DNA from 3 places in the Mesorhizobium sp. CA5 genome. Region 1 is predicted to be linked to each of the others. Evidence: predicted binding sites of a transcription regulator. Region 1 holds the regulator's gene; each other region holds the start of a gene.
What was found. The regulator LexA, encoded in region 1, represses DNA repair genes until DNA is damaged. The targets are predictions, from matches to a motif close to TGTTCNNNNTGTGTTCNG.
Positions count from the first base shown of each region.

Region 2: LB529_RS23370 (helicase-related protein) is a predicted target of LexA. The motif match lies at 3,450-3,467, and genes of this name have one in related genera.
Region 3: LB529_RS20770 (DNA recombination protein RmuC) is a predicted target of LexA. The motif match lies at 2,645-2,662, and genes of this name have one in related genera.

Region 1 is NZ_JAIUHJ010000003.1:170,050-174,710, forward strand. Features, by position in the region: gene gltX (glutamate--tRNA ligase) at 1-244, opposite strand, end outside; gene LB529_RS05710 (ComEC/Rec2 family competence protein) at 347-2,812, shown strand; gene lexA (transcriptional repressor LexA) at 2,849-3,583, opposite strand; gene kynU (kynureninase) at 4,017-4,661, shown strand, end outside.
Region 2 is NZ_JAIUHJ010000020.1:106,467-111,127, reverse strand. Features, by position in the region: gene phaR (polyhydroxyalkanoate synthesis repressor PhaR) at 1-579, opposite strand, end outside; gene LB529_RS23380 (acetyl-CoA C-acetyltransferase) at 884-2,071, shown strand; gene LB529_RS23375 (beta-ketoacyl-ACP reductase) at 2,191-2,913, shown strand; gene LB529_RS23370 (helicase-related protein) at 3,631-4,661, shown strand, end outside.
Region 3 is NZ_JAIUHJ010000016.1:133,699-138,359, forward strand. Features, by position in the region: gene LB529_RS20760 (cation diffusion facilitator family transporter) at 1-669, shown strand, start outside; gene LB529_RS20765 (GFA family protein) at 705-1,109, shown strand; gene LB529_RS20770 (DNA recombination protein RmuC) at 1,359-2,612, opposite strand; gene def (peptide deformylase) at 2,716-3,246, shown strand; partial or broken gene LB529_RS20780 (plasmid stabilization protein) at 3,355-3,483, shown strand; gene fmt (methionyl-tRNA formyltransferase) at 3,541-4,476, shown strand; gene LB529_RS20790 (GNAT family N-acetyltransferase) at 4,473-4,661, shown strand, end outside.

The DNA.
Region 1 (4,661 bases):
GCGCACGCTCGAACTGCGAGACGGCGTCGCCATCCCAGGAGAGGCCAAGCCAGGTCAGCCCGTCGAGAATGGCAGCCGTGGCAGCTTCGGTGGAGCGCTCGCGATCGGTATCCTCGATGCGCAGCAGCATCGTGCCGCCGGTGTGCTTGGCATAGAGCCAGTTGAACAGCGCCGTGCGCGCCCCGCCGATATGCAGGTAACCTGTAGGCGAGGGGGCAAAACGGGTGACGACCTTGTCGGACATGGAACTCTCGAAGAAGCGCTGAAAAATGCATGTTTCGCGCAGACTTCCACGCGACCGGCGTTCATGTAGCATAGGCGGTCTGGGGCGCAAGGGGCAGACCCGATGGCTGGACGTGGCCGGGGCGCGGAGGAGGGCGGGGGAACGACAGCAGGCGTCAGCGAACGCCTGATGTTTGCTCATGCCGTGCCTGCGGAAGAAGCGCCGGTTTCGCTTCCGGAACTCCGTCTACCAGCCGGGCTTCTGCCGCCCGGTGCCGGTGCGCTTCAGCCAGCCTCGTCAATAGACACCGTAGGCCGAATCCGCAAACAGCTTGGCCGCGCTTCGCTTCCTGCGTTGCGCCGAGGCATCGCCGTCGCCATGGAGATCGAGCTTGACCGTGGCGTGGGCTTCCTGCTGGTGCCGGTGTTCCTGGCAGCCGGCGTGATCTGTTACTTCTCGCTGAGCGCCGAGCCGGACCTCTACAGGCCGCTTGCGGCGGTCGCCCTGATGGCGGTCTGCGCGGCGGTCTCGCGTTCCCGGCACAGAACGCACCTTGTCTTCATGGCGGCGTTTTTCTGCGCCTTGGGCTTTCTTGCGGCCAAGGTGGAGACCTGGCGGATGGCGACCCCGATGCTGGGTTCCGAAATCCAGACACGGCTGACGGGCCGCCTCGTCACCGCCGAGGCGATGGCCAACGGCCGTGTCCGGCTCACCATAGATCTGATATCCACGGAGCGTCCGAAGCTGCGCTACGCGCCGGACCGCATCAGGCTGTCGGCGCGCAGGATCCCGTCCGACATGTCGGCCGGGTCGATGCTGACCGGCTATGCCAAGCTGCTGCCGCCGACAGGTCCTGTTCGGCCGGACAGCTACGACTTTTCCTTCGACAGCTATTTTGCCGGCATAGGCGCCAGCGGCTTTTTCCTGGGCTATCCGAAACTTGTCGCGCCGACCCCGAGTGCGCCAACGGAGGTGCCGTTTGGCGCGCGCGTGGCATCGGCCATAGAAAATGCTCGCGAGGGGATTGCCGACCACATCAGGAGCAGCATCGGCGGTTCCGAGGGCGAGATCGCGGCGGCGCTGATCGTCGGCGTTCGTGCTGGCATTCCGGAAGCCATCAACGAGTCGATGCGACGGACCGGCATCTACCACATCATTTCGATCTCCGGCCTGCATATGGCGCTGGTCGCCGGCACGATCATGGTGCTTTTGCGCGGCGCCTTCGCGCTGTTTCCGGACTTCTCGTCGCGCCGGCCGGTGAAGAAATATGCCGCTGGCATCGCGCTGGCGTCGATCGCCGCCTATCTCGTGATCTCCGGCATCGTGGTGGCGGCCGAGCGAAGCTTCATCATGCTTGGCGTGATGCTGGTCGCCGTGCTTTTCGACCGCGCGGCGCTGACCATGCGCAACCTGGCGATCTCTGCCATCGCCGTCATCCTGGTCTCGCCGCATGAAGTGGTCGGCCCGAGCTTCCAGATGTCCTTCGCCGCCACCGCCGCCCTGGTCGGCGCCTATGCCGGCTTTGCCGACTATCGCGCCGGCAAAACGACCGCGCCGCCGGCAAAGCGTTCGTTTCTCGGGTTCTTATCGCGAAAACTGGCGATTGGAGCGGGTGGCGCCGCCGTGACGTCGCTCATCGCGGGCAGCGCAACATTGTTGTTTGCCATCTGGCACTTCCAGCGGGTGTCGCCGCTCAGCCTGCTGGCCAATCTGGCGGTCATGCCGATCGTCTCATTGGTCGTCATGCCGTTCGCCGTGCTGAGCGCGCTGGCCATGCCCTTCGGCTTAGACGGTCCCTTCCTCTTTGTCATGGGCAAAGGCCTGACGGCGATGATCGCCATTTCGGCATGGATTTCCGAGCGCTCACCGGTCGACGCCGTGGGGCTGATCTCGATCCAGTCGGTGCTGCTGGCGACGGTCGCGCTGGTCATCGCGACCATGGCTACCACTTGGCTGAGGCTTGCCGCCGTACCTTTCGCGCTCGCTGCGCTGCTGGCCATTCCGCACGTCCGCACACCGGACGTGCTTATCTCGGAGGATGCGCATCTGGTGGCGATGCCGATCGGCGGCGGCGAGCTTGCCGTCAATCGCGAACGCTCCAACGAGTTCACCACCGACAACTGGAAACGGGCGCTGAAAGCCGAGGAGATCGTGCCGCCAGAAAGGTTCGCCAAAGATACGCTGGACATTGCCGATCCCGCCGACCTGCCGCCCGGCTCGCCCTTCTATTGCAGCGGCGATCTCTGCATCGGTCGGCATCCTTCCGGCGCGATCGTCGCGCTCGCCGAGACCCGCGACACCGCCCGGCCGGCCTGCGGCTTCGCCGACCTCATCGTCATCAACGACGCCACGGCCTATAACCCGTGCCGCGATCCGCGTGTGCTCGTCGTCACCAAGCGGCAGCTGGCGCGCGACGGCAGCGCCGCCGTTTTCTTCGATCCGCAATCGGCAACCGCGCGGCCAACCGTCCGCTACGCGGTCGTAGAACCATACCGACCCTGGCACGAGCAGCGGAAATACACGCGCGAGGCGAGGGGACTGGCGCCCTATAAGCAGCCGGAAAAACCAGCCGCCGCACCGGCCCAATAGATTGTCGTTCGGGCGAAGAAGGCCGGGCAGTTCTGCTCAGTAGCGGCGGATAAGTCCGACGAGCTTGCCCTGAACCTTGACCCGATCCGGTCCGAAGATCCGGGTCTCATAGGCCGGGTTGGCGGCCTCGAGCGCGATCGAGGCACCCTTGCGGCGGAAACGCTTAAGCGTCGCCTCCTCATCGTCGACCAGCGCCACCACGATCTCACCCGGGCTTGCCGTGTTCGCATTGCGGATGATGACGGTGTCGCCGTCGAAGATGCCGGCCTCGATCATCGAGTCGCCCTTGACCTCCAACGCGTAATGCTCGCCGCCCATGATCATGTCCGGCGGCACCGAGATCGAATGCGTCTGGTGCTGGATGGCGTCAATCGGCACGCCGGCGGCGATGCGGCCCATCACCGGAATGGATACGGCCGCCGCGGCCTCGTCGTCATTGCTTGGCGTCGGGGTGCGTGATGGAGTCGTCGGCTTGATCTGGCGACTGAGATTGCCTTGGCCGCCCTGGATGACGCTCGGCGAAAACTTCTTCGCGGCATTCAGGCCAGGCGCGATCGAGTCGGGCAGGCGCAGCACTTCCAGCGCGCGCGCCCGATTCGGCAGCCGGCGAATGAAGCCGCGTTCTTCCAGCGCCGTGATCAGCCGGTGGATGCCGGACTTGGAGGCAAGGTCGAGCGCCTCCTTCATCTCATCGAATGATGGAGGAATCCCGCTCTCCTTCAGGCGTTCATGGATGAACATCAGGAGTTCATGTTGTTTGCGCGTCAGCATCGGCGGCCCCCACGGGTTCTGAAACCAGAATCAGAAAAACAAACCCAGAACAAACACTATCTGTTCCAGTTGTGTTCCGCAACCGTTTAAAGTTTAGTGAATTTGTTAAGGCTGCCGAAACAATGTCGCATCCGGTGACGGCCGGCTGCCCCTCCTGGGGCAGCGGCATTGATTCCGCTCGATTTTGGAGTTCCCCTTAAGCTGAAATACAACCCGACACGATCACGAAGCCGTGGTTGGGATCACGTCGGCTCGTACCGTAAGCGCGTGGCACCGTGAACGAAACGAACCCAAAATGCCAACCTTGGCGAAGTTCCGATCCGCAGTCTTCGCCGTCTATGGACCAGCTAACATAGGACCAAAGGTTCTTGCCCTGTCGCCGAGGGTGGTGAGACAACCCCCTTGGCCAGATCGAAATGGAGGCGGCAGCACAATGAGGGGAATTCCTGATCTCGCCGAAGTCGAGGCGATGGATGCCGCGGATCCGCTGCGCGCGACGCGCGATCGCTTCGTCTTGCCGGAAGGCGTCCTATATCTCGACGGCAATTCGCTGGGCGCTGCTTCGATCGACGCCTTCAGCGAGATCGAGACTGCCACGAGGCAGGAATGGGCGCGGGATCTCATCCGCGCCTGGAACACCGCCGGCTGGTTCGATATGCCCATCGAGCTAGGTGACCAGCTAGGACGGCTGATCGGCGCGAAACCCGGCCAGACGGTCGTTTGCGACACGACTTCGATCAATATCTACAAGGTCCTGCATGCGGCACTTGCAATGCGGCCCGAGCGTTCGGTGATCGTTGCCGAGGGCGACAGCTTTCCGACCGACCTCTACATGGCGGAAGGGGTCGCATCGACGCGGTCCGGCACGGTGCTGCGGCTCGAATGCGCAGATGCCCCGACGATAGAAGAGCTGATCGACGATCGCGTCGCGGTCATCCTGGTCAACCACGTCAACTACAAATCCGGCCGGCTGCGCGACATGGCGGCGCTCACCCGCAAGGCTCATGAAGCCGGCGCGCTGATCGCGTGGGACCTCTGCCACACGGCGGGTGCGCTGCCGGTGGATCTCGACGGCTCT
Region 2 (4,661 bases), on a different contig from region 1:
CAGCTTGCGCTGCATCGCCGCAATCTGCGCCTTCAATTCCTGCAGATCGTCGCCCTTCTCTTCCTTCTTCGCGGGCTCGGCGGCCGGCGCTGAATTGCCGCCGGCGGGCGGGAACGGCGTGAACATGCGCATGGCGTTCTGGAACATCTCGACATTGCGTCGCGTCTGTTCCTCGAGCGCCTTGATCGGCGTCTTCATCATGTCGATCGGCGTTTTCCCGAAGGTACCCTTGAGCTGCTCGCGAAACCGCTCCTGCTCCTTGGAGAAGGCGATCATCGATTGTTCGAGGAAGCTCGGCACGATCATCTGCATCTGATCGCCGTAGAAGGAGATGAGCTGGCGCAGGAACGGGATCGGCAGCATGTTCTGCCCATCCTTGTTCTCCAGCTCGAAGATGATCTGCGTCAGCACCGGGTGCGTGATGTCGTCACCGGTCTTTGCGTCCTGGACCGTGAATTCCTCGCCCTTCTTGACCATCTCGGCCAAGTCCTCGAGCGTCACATAAGTGCTCGTGCCGGTATTGTAGAGCCGGCGATTGGCATACTTCTTGATGACGATCGGGTCGTCTTTTGCGGCCATCCGTATCCTCCCCAGGACACCGGCACCTCTAGGAGTAAGCGGCCGGTAACGATTGCGCCCTTTATCGAGGATACGCGCAAAAGCCTCACAATTCCAAGCGGTTTGTGCACTGCGGCATCAATTAATGCTGCAGGGCATGACAAAATTCGCCGCGCGGTCAACGTCATGTTGCCGCAGCCGGCGCGCGCTCTGCTTGCCACGCATGGCGGCCATGCCCATTTCCGGTTTGACTCGGCTGCCTGAACCGGCAAGAAAGTCTTCAAGGATAGCCTAGAACACGACACCTCGAAGTCTGGAGAAGAAAATGTCCGCTTCCAATTCCATCGTCGTCGCCAGCGCCGCTCGCACCGCGGTCGGATCCTTCAACGGCAGTTTCGCCGCCACGCCGGCACATGAGCTCGGCGCCGTCGTCATCAGGGAATTGCTGGCGCGCGCGAATGTCGAGGCGGCGGAAGTCGACGAGGTCATCCTCGGTCAGGTGCTGACCGCCGCGCAGGGACAGAACCCGGCCCGCCAGGCCTCGATCAATGCCGGCCTGCCGAAGGAGACCACGGCCTGGGGCCTCAATCAGGTTTGCGGCTCGGGCCTGCGCGCCATCGCGCTCGGCATGCAGCAGATCGCCACCGGCGACGCCAAGGTGATCGTCGCCGGCGGTCAGGAATCGATGTCGATGTCGCCGCATGCCGAGCACCTGCGCGCCGGCGTCAAGATGGGCGACTACAAGATGATCGACACCATGATCAAGGACGGCCTGTGGGATGCCTTCAATGGCTACCATATGGGCAACACCGCCGAGAACGTCGCCCGTCAGTTCCAGATCACCCGCGAAACCCAGGACGAGTTCGCGCTCGCCTCGCAGAACAAGGCGGAGGCTGCGCAGAAGGCCGGCAAGTTCAAGGACGAGATCGTCGCCTTCACCATCAAGGGCAAGAAGGGCGACACAACAGTCGATCAGGACGAGTACATCCGGCACGGCGCGACGCTCGACGCCATGACCAAGCTGAAGCCTGCTTTCGACAAGGACGGCACGGTCACCGCCGCCAACGCGTCGGGCATCAATGACGGCGCCGCCGGCGCGCTGCTGATGACCGAGGCCGAGGCCGTGCGGCGCGGCATCACCCCGCTGGTGCGCATCGCCTCCTGGGCGACCGCCGGCGTCGATCCGGCAATCATGGGCACGGGGCCTATTCCCGCTTCGAAGCGGGCGCTGGAGAAGGCCGGCTGGTCGGTCAAGGACCTCGACCTCGTCGAGGCCAACGAGGCGTTCGCCGCGCAGGCCTGCGCCGTCAACAAGGGCATGGGCTGGGATCCCTCGATCGTCAACGTCAACGGCGGCGCCATCGCCATCGGCCATCCGATCGGCGCTTCGGGCGCCCGCGTCTTCAACACGCTGGTCTACGAGATGCGTCGCCGCGGCGCCAAGAAGGGCCTTGCCACGCTGTGCATCGGCGGCGGCATGGGCGTTGCAATGTGCGTGGAAGCGCTGAACTGAGCGAATAGCGAATAGGGAGTAGCGAATAGGGAAAACGGCGTCGGCGCAGCAGGCTTCAATCCCCTACTCGCTATTCGCTACTCCCTACTCGCTCCTCCGATCAACAGGGAGGAGCACACATGACCAAAGTAGCAATCGTCACGGGCGGAACACGCGGCATCGGCGCGGCGATATCGGTCGCCTTGAAGACCGCCGGCTATTCGGTCGCGGCGAACTATGCCGGCAATGACGAGGCGGCCCAGAAATTCAAGGCCGAGACTGGTATCCCCGTCTACAAATGGTCGGTCGCCGACTACGAGGCCTGCGCCGCAGGCATCAAGCAGGTGGAGGCCGATCTCGGCCCGGTCTCCGTGCTGGTCAACAATGCCGGCATTACTCGCGACACCATGTTCCACAAGATGACGCCCGCACAGTGGAAGGAAGTGATCGACACCAACCTGTCCGGCGTCTTCAACATGACGCATCCTTTGTGGAGCGGCATGCGCGACCGCAAGTTCGGCCGCGTCATCACCATTTCCTCGATCAACGGCCAGAAGGGTCAGATGGGCCAGGTCAATTATTCGGCCTCGAAAGCCGGCGATATCGGCTTCACCAAGGCGCTGGCTCAAGAGGGGGCTCGCGCCGGCATCACAGTCAATGTCGTCTGCCCCGGCTACATCGCCACCGACATGGTCATGGCCGTGCCGGAAAAAGTACGGGAGTCGATCATCGCTCAAATCCCGGTCGGTCGCCTCGGCGAGCCGGAAGAGATCGCGCGCTGCGTCGCCTTCCTGGCTTCCGACGAAGCCGGCTTCATCACCGGCTCGACCATCACCGCCAATGGCGGTCAGTATTTCGCCTGACACCCCAGTAGGTCGCCCGACACCATTTACCGCCAAAGGCGGCTCCGGCACCGGAGCCGCCTTTTTTGTTCGCCGGCAGGCCGGCGCGACACCTTGCCTCAATTCGGCACGCAAAAGTTAACGGCCGCAGCCACGCTCTGTGCATAACCGCTGCGACAAGCTGTGAATCCTCGGCGGGCAAGCTGTGGATAACACCATATCTAGGGGTGAACAAACCGGGAAAACCGCCGGATCGCTGATTCGTCGCCGATTCGTTCCGGCTTTGGCCGGAAAGTTAACAGTGGACGGTGCAAACGTCACCGAACTCGTTAAAAGCGATTAAGAAAAATCAACAATTTCATAAACTTGAAGTCGGCCCTCAGGTCGGGCCTGACCATTGCCCGGCAAAGGTTAACGACGACCCCGGTCCGGCCGAGGCCAAGCAGGAATTGGGCCAATTCGGCGATTCAGCATGTGGTGAGACTCACCGTCAAAAAATCCACATATAGCCGTGAACAAACCCTGAATCAGAACGAGTCACCGATTCGTCGCTGATTCGTTCCAGACTCGTTCCAGCTGTTAACAAGCGGCCGATTTTGGCTGCCCCCTCCGGCATAGCCAGTTCGCGAGGGAACATTCCGCTTTCGCTTCACGCCCGAAGTCCCTATGTGTCGCCTGTCACACGCGGCCAGCGCCGTGCTTCAGACTACGAGCGGCAGAAACCTTATTTCCGAGCCGATGAATATCCAGCCGAAACACTCCCAGCCGCTGATCCTTTCGGGCCGCGACGTGACGGCCGTGCTGGGCCCGACCAACACCGGCAAGACGCATCTCGCCATCGAGCGCATGGTCGCGCATGAAACCGGTGTCATCGGCCTACCGCTGAGGCTGCTCGCCCGCGAGGTCTATGCGCGCGTCTGCGAGAAGGTCGGCACCCACAAGGTGGCGCTGATCACCGGCGAGGAGAAGATCGTGCCCGCCGGCGCAAGATATTCGGTTTGCACCGTCGAGGCGATGCCGCGCGAGACCGACGCCGCCTTCGTCGCCATCGACGAGGTGCAGCTCGCCGGCGATCTCGAACGCGGCCATATCTTCACCGATCGCATCCTGCATCTGCGCGGCCGCCAGGAGACGCTGCTCCTGGGCGCGGCCACCATGCATGGCATCCTGCAGCGGCTGTTGAAGGGCGTGTCAGTGGTGACGCGGCCGCGGCTATCGCACCTTGCCTATGCCGGCTCGAAGAAGCTCACCCGGCTGCCGCGGCGCACGGCGATCGTCGCCTTCTCGGCCGACGAGGTCTATGCGATCGCCGAGCTGATCCGCCGCCAGCAGGGGGGTGCTGCCGTCGTGCTCGGCGCTCTTTCCCCGCGCACCCGAAATGCCCAGGTGGAGATCTTCCAGTCCGGCGATGTCGACTATCTCGTCGCCACCGACGCCATCGGCATGGGCCTGAACCTCGACCTCGATCACGTCGCCTTCGCTCAGAACCGCAAGTTCGACGGCTATCAATATCGCAACCTGACCGCCGCCGAGCTTGGCCAGATCGCCGGCCGCGCCGGCCGGCACCTGCGCGACGGAACGTTCGGCGTTACCGGCCAGGTCGACCCGTTCGACGAGGAACTGGTCGCCAAGATCGAGGGACACGATTTCGATCCGGTGAAGGTGCTGCAGTGGCGCACCGCCGATTTCGACTTTTCCAGTCTCGATGCGCTGAAGCGCTCGATCGAGGCCAATGCGCCGGTCGAAGGCTTGACCCGCGCGCTGCCGGC
Region 3 (4,661 bases), on a different contig from region 1:
TATGAAGGCGTCATCCACATCATGGCGCCCGAGCCGTTCGTCAACGCCAAGGTCAACTACATCGTGCTTGCCCTCTCCTTCGTCTTCGAAGGCAGCTCATGGCTGTTAGCGCTGAAGGAGTTCCGGCAGCAGAAGGGCAAGCAAGGCTGGCTGCAGGCCGTGCAATCGAGCAAGGATCCCAGCGTCTACACGGTGCTGTTCGAGGACAGCGCCGCGCTGCTCGGGCTGGCAGTCGCTTTCGCCGGCATCCTGTCGGCCCAGCTTCTCAAAATCCCCGAGCTCGACGGCCTCGGCTCGATCGGCATCGCCATCATCCTCGGCGCGACCGCCATCTTCCTGGCGCGCGAGAGCAAAGGGCTGCTGCTTGGCGAACCTGCCTCATCCGAAGTGCAGAAGAAGGTGCTGGCGATCGTCCAGGACGATCCGGCGGTGCAGCGCGCGAACGGAATCCTGAGCGTCCATATCGGGCCGGAGGAAATCGTCGCGGGCTTGAGCATCGAATTCGAGGATCATCTCAGCGCGCCCGATATCGAGGCCTGCGTCGAGCGCCTGGAAGCCAGGCTCAAGAAGGAAATGCCGCAAATATCGAGGCTCTTCGTCAAGCCGCAGGCAACTGGCACATGGGAGCGGCGGCGCAAGGCCATGGCCGAGGCCTCGGAGGAGGGATAGATTTTGACAGCGCGAACTTGTCAGGAGGAAGGCCTATGAAGATCGACGGCGGATGCCATTGCGGCGCGATCGCCTATGAGGCGGAGGTCGATCCGGAAAAGACCTCGATCTGCCACTGCACCGACTGCCAGCAGCTGACCGGCACAGCCTTTCGCGTGACCGTCGGCGCGCCGGAAGAGCATTACCGGATTACCAAGGGCACACCGAAAGTCTATATCAAGACCGGATCCAGCGGGGCCAAGCGCGCGCAGGGGTTTTGCGGCGAATGCGGATCGCATCTTTATGCGACGTCGGTTGGCGATGGACCGAAAATCTATGGCATTAGGGTGGGCACGGCGCGCCAGCGCGACCAACTGGTGCCGAGAAGACAAGTCTGGCACCGCTCGGCGTTGCATTGGCTGCCGGAGTTTGAAGGCATGGCGACCATCGAGGAGCAGTAGCACTGTCGGATCGGCCCGTTGACGGAAGCCTCGGCGATTGGCTGACTGTTTCGCGCCTTCGTCATCCTCGGGCATGACCCGAAGATCCATGCCGTGACCGATATGAGGGGCTCGGCGGAGCAAAATTCTTAGCCGTCTCAATGCGTTAGCCTCATGGCATGCAAGTGATCGGCGTTCCAGACAATCTCCAAGGGATGCGACCTCGCCAGCGAAGGAAGAATCGGTCGTTCCAACATCGGCGTCGAGCGACTACTCGTCGCCCTCGACGACGCGCAGCCTGAGCTGACCCGTCTTGGAGTCCGCTACCCGCGAACCGCCTTCGGCTTTTGGCGCTGCGCTTCGCGCGGCCTCGGTCTCGCCTTCCGCGAATTCCAGCGCCTCGATCTTCTGGCCGCGCTTGGTCACCTTCGACGTCGACACCAGGATGTCGTCGATGTCGCGCGCCGCCTGGCCGAAATGTGTCTGCAGCCGACGTACCCGCTCGTCGACCCGCGCCACATCCTCCATCAGGCGGATGACCTCGCCCTGGATCAGATGCGCCTGCTCGCGCATGCGCGCGTCCTTGAGGATCGCCTGGATCACCTGGATCGACAGCATCAGCAGCGAGGGCGAGACGATGACGACGCGAGCGCGATGCGCCTTCTGCACCACCGCCTCGAAATTCTCGTGGATCTCGGCGAACACCGATTCCGACGGCACGAACATGAAGGCGGTGTCCTGTGTCTCGCCCTGGATCAGATATTTTTCGGCGATATCGCGGATATGCACCTCGATGTCGCGCCGGAAAGCCTGCGCCGCCGCCTTCTGCATGTTCTCGCCCTCGGCGGCGCGGATGGCGTTCCACGCCTCCAGCGGAAACTTGGCGTCGATGGCGAGTGACGGCGCGCCGTTGGGCATCCGCACCAGGCAATCGGGCCGGCTGCCGTTGGAGAGACTGGCCTGGAACTCGTAGGCGCCGTGCGGAAGGCCGTCGGCGACGATCGCTTCCATCCGCGACTGGCCGAAGGCGCCGCGCGTCTGCTTGTTGGAGAGGATAGCCTGCAGCTGCACGACCTGGCCGGCCAAGGACTGGATGTTGCCTTGCGCGGTGTCGATCACCGCCAGCCGCTCCTGCAGCTTGGCCAGGCTCTCATGCGTCGACCTGGTCTGCTCGGCCATGGTCTGGCCGAGGCGCCCGGTCATGGCGTCGAGCCGTTGTCCGAGCGACTGGGTGAGCTCGGCCTGCCGCGCCCCGAACACCTCGGCGATCGCCCCCATGCGCCCCTGCATCTCTGCCTGCGCTTGCATGATGTCGGCCATCCTCGCCTCAGCATCGCGGGCATGGTCGGCGGCTTCGGCGGCCGCCGCCGCGCGTGCCCCGGCCGCGCGCCACAAGGCGACGACGAGCGCCACGGACAGCGCAAGCAGAAGGATCGCGCCGAAAGCCAGCGCCTGGCCAAGCGTCACGGTCGTGGCGCCAAGCCGCGCGATGGGCTCGGAAAGGACGGAGGTCATGTCGTTCATTTGGGCAGCATAACCGATTCGGCCTCCTGGCACAGATCAAAACGTGAACAGGTCAAAGATGCCCCGGTTGACGCTTTTCAAGCGAGGTCTTAGGTGAGACGCCATGTCGATCAAGCCGCTCATCATCCTTCCCGATCCCGTCCTGCGCCAGGTTTCCAAGCCGGTCGAGCGCGTCGATGCCGATTTGCGCAAGCTCGCCGACGACATGCTGGAGACCATGTATGACGCGCCGGGCATCGGCCTCGCGGCGATCCAGGTCGGCGAGCCGCGGCGGCTGCTGGTCATAGACCTTGCCAAGGAAGGCGAGGAGCCTCAGCCGCATGTCTTCGTCAATCCGGAAGTGCTCGAAAGTTCCGACCAGCGGTCCGTCTATGAGGAAGGCTGCCTGTCGATCCCCGACTATTACGCCGAGGTCGAGCGCCCGGCTTCGGTGCGGGTGAAGTATCTCGACCGCGACGGCAAGCTGCAGGAGATGCAGGCGGAAGGCCTGATGGCCACCTGCCTGCAGCACGAGATGGACCATCTCAACGGCGTTTTGTTCATCGACCACATCTCGAAGCTCAAGCGCGACATGGTGGTGCGGAAGTTCAAGAAGCTCGCCAAGGACAAGGCGCCGGGCAAGATGGTGGGCTAGGCGACGCCTTTCCGCGCCTGAAAGAACCCTGGATCATGATATCAGTCGAAGGTTTCGATGGGCGACACCCCGATCAGCAACATTCCTGAACCTGGCCCAAAGCCACAAGTCTCCACATGGGATGCGATCCGCAGCGCATTCGTGTCTGAAGACGCGATCAGCGACGAATTTGCCGATATGATGAATGAGATCGAGGCTCAGAGGAAGCGCGATTTCGGCCGCGATTTCGACGATTGATCGAGATTCGCGAAAGCAAGCGCCAAAGCGGGCGGTAGGAAGAGGAGCACATCCGTCATGCCGCTTCGCGTCATCTTCATGGGCACGCCGGATTTTTCCGTGCCGACCTTGCGCGCCATCGCCGAGGCCGGCCACGAGATCGCGGCCGTCTACACCCAGCCGCCGCGCGCCGCCGGCCGGCGCGGGCTGGAGCTGACGCCCTCGCCGGTGCAGCGCGAGGCGGAGCGGCTGGGGCTCGACATTCGGACGCCGACGTCGCTGAAAAGCGAGGCCGAGCAGCAGGCTTTCGCAGCCCTGCAGGCCGATGTCGCCGTGGTCGTCGCCTACGGCCTGCTGCTGCCAAAGGCCGTTCTGGACGCGCCAAGGCTGGGCTGCCTCAACGGCCATGCCTCGCTTTTGCCACGCTGGCGTGGTGCTGCTCCCATCCAGCGCGCCATCATGGCCGGCGATACCGAGACCGGCATGATGGTCATGAAGATGGAAGAGGGTCTGGACACCGGGCCGGTGGCAATGGTTGAAAAAGTCGCCATCGCGCCCGACATGACAGCCGGCGAATTGCATGACCGACTGATGATTCAAGGCGCTTCGCTGATGGTTGAGGCGCTTGCGCAGTTGGGGATAAATTGTCTGACATTTACCCAACAGGCAACGGCAGGGGTGACCTACGCCCGAAAGATCGATAAATCGGAGACACGCGTAGACTGGACGCGGCCTTCTGGCGAAGTCCACAATCACATTCGCGGCCTCTCGCCCTTTCCGGGCGCGTGGTGCGAGGTCGACATTGGCGGCCGCATGGAGCGGCTGAAACTGCTTCGCTCGACGCTCTCGGATGGCGTCGGCGAGTCGGGAGGAATTCTCGATGACGGGCTGACGGTCGCCTGCGGGACAGGCGCGGTCAGGCTGGTCGAAGTTCAACGGGCGGGCGGAAAGCCTGCCACTGCGCAGGAGTTTTTGCGCGGAGCCAAGATCGAAAAAGGAACGAAACTCACATGAGCATGATGTCGATACGCGCGGCGACGCCGCGGGATCGCGAGGCGATCCGCCTCGTCGAAGAACATGCCTTTGGCCAGCAGGCGGAAGCCGGCCTGGTCGACGCGCTTGTCACCGGCGGCGATGCTGTCGTCGAGCTGGTTGCAGAGGAAGACGGGCAGGTCGTCGGCCATATTCTTTTCTCGCGA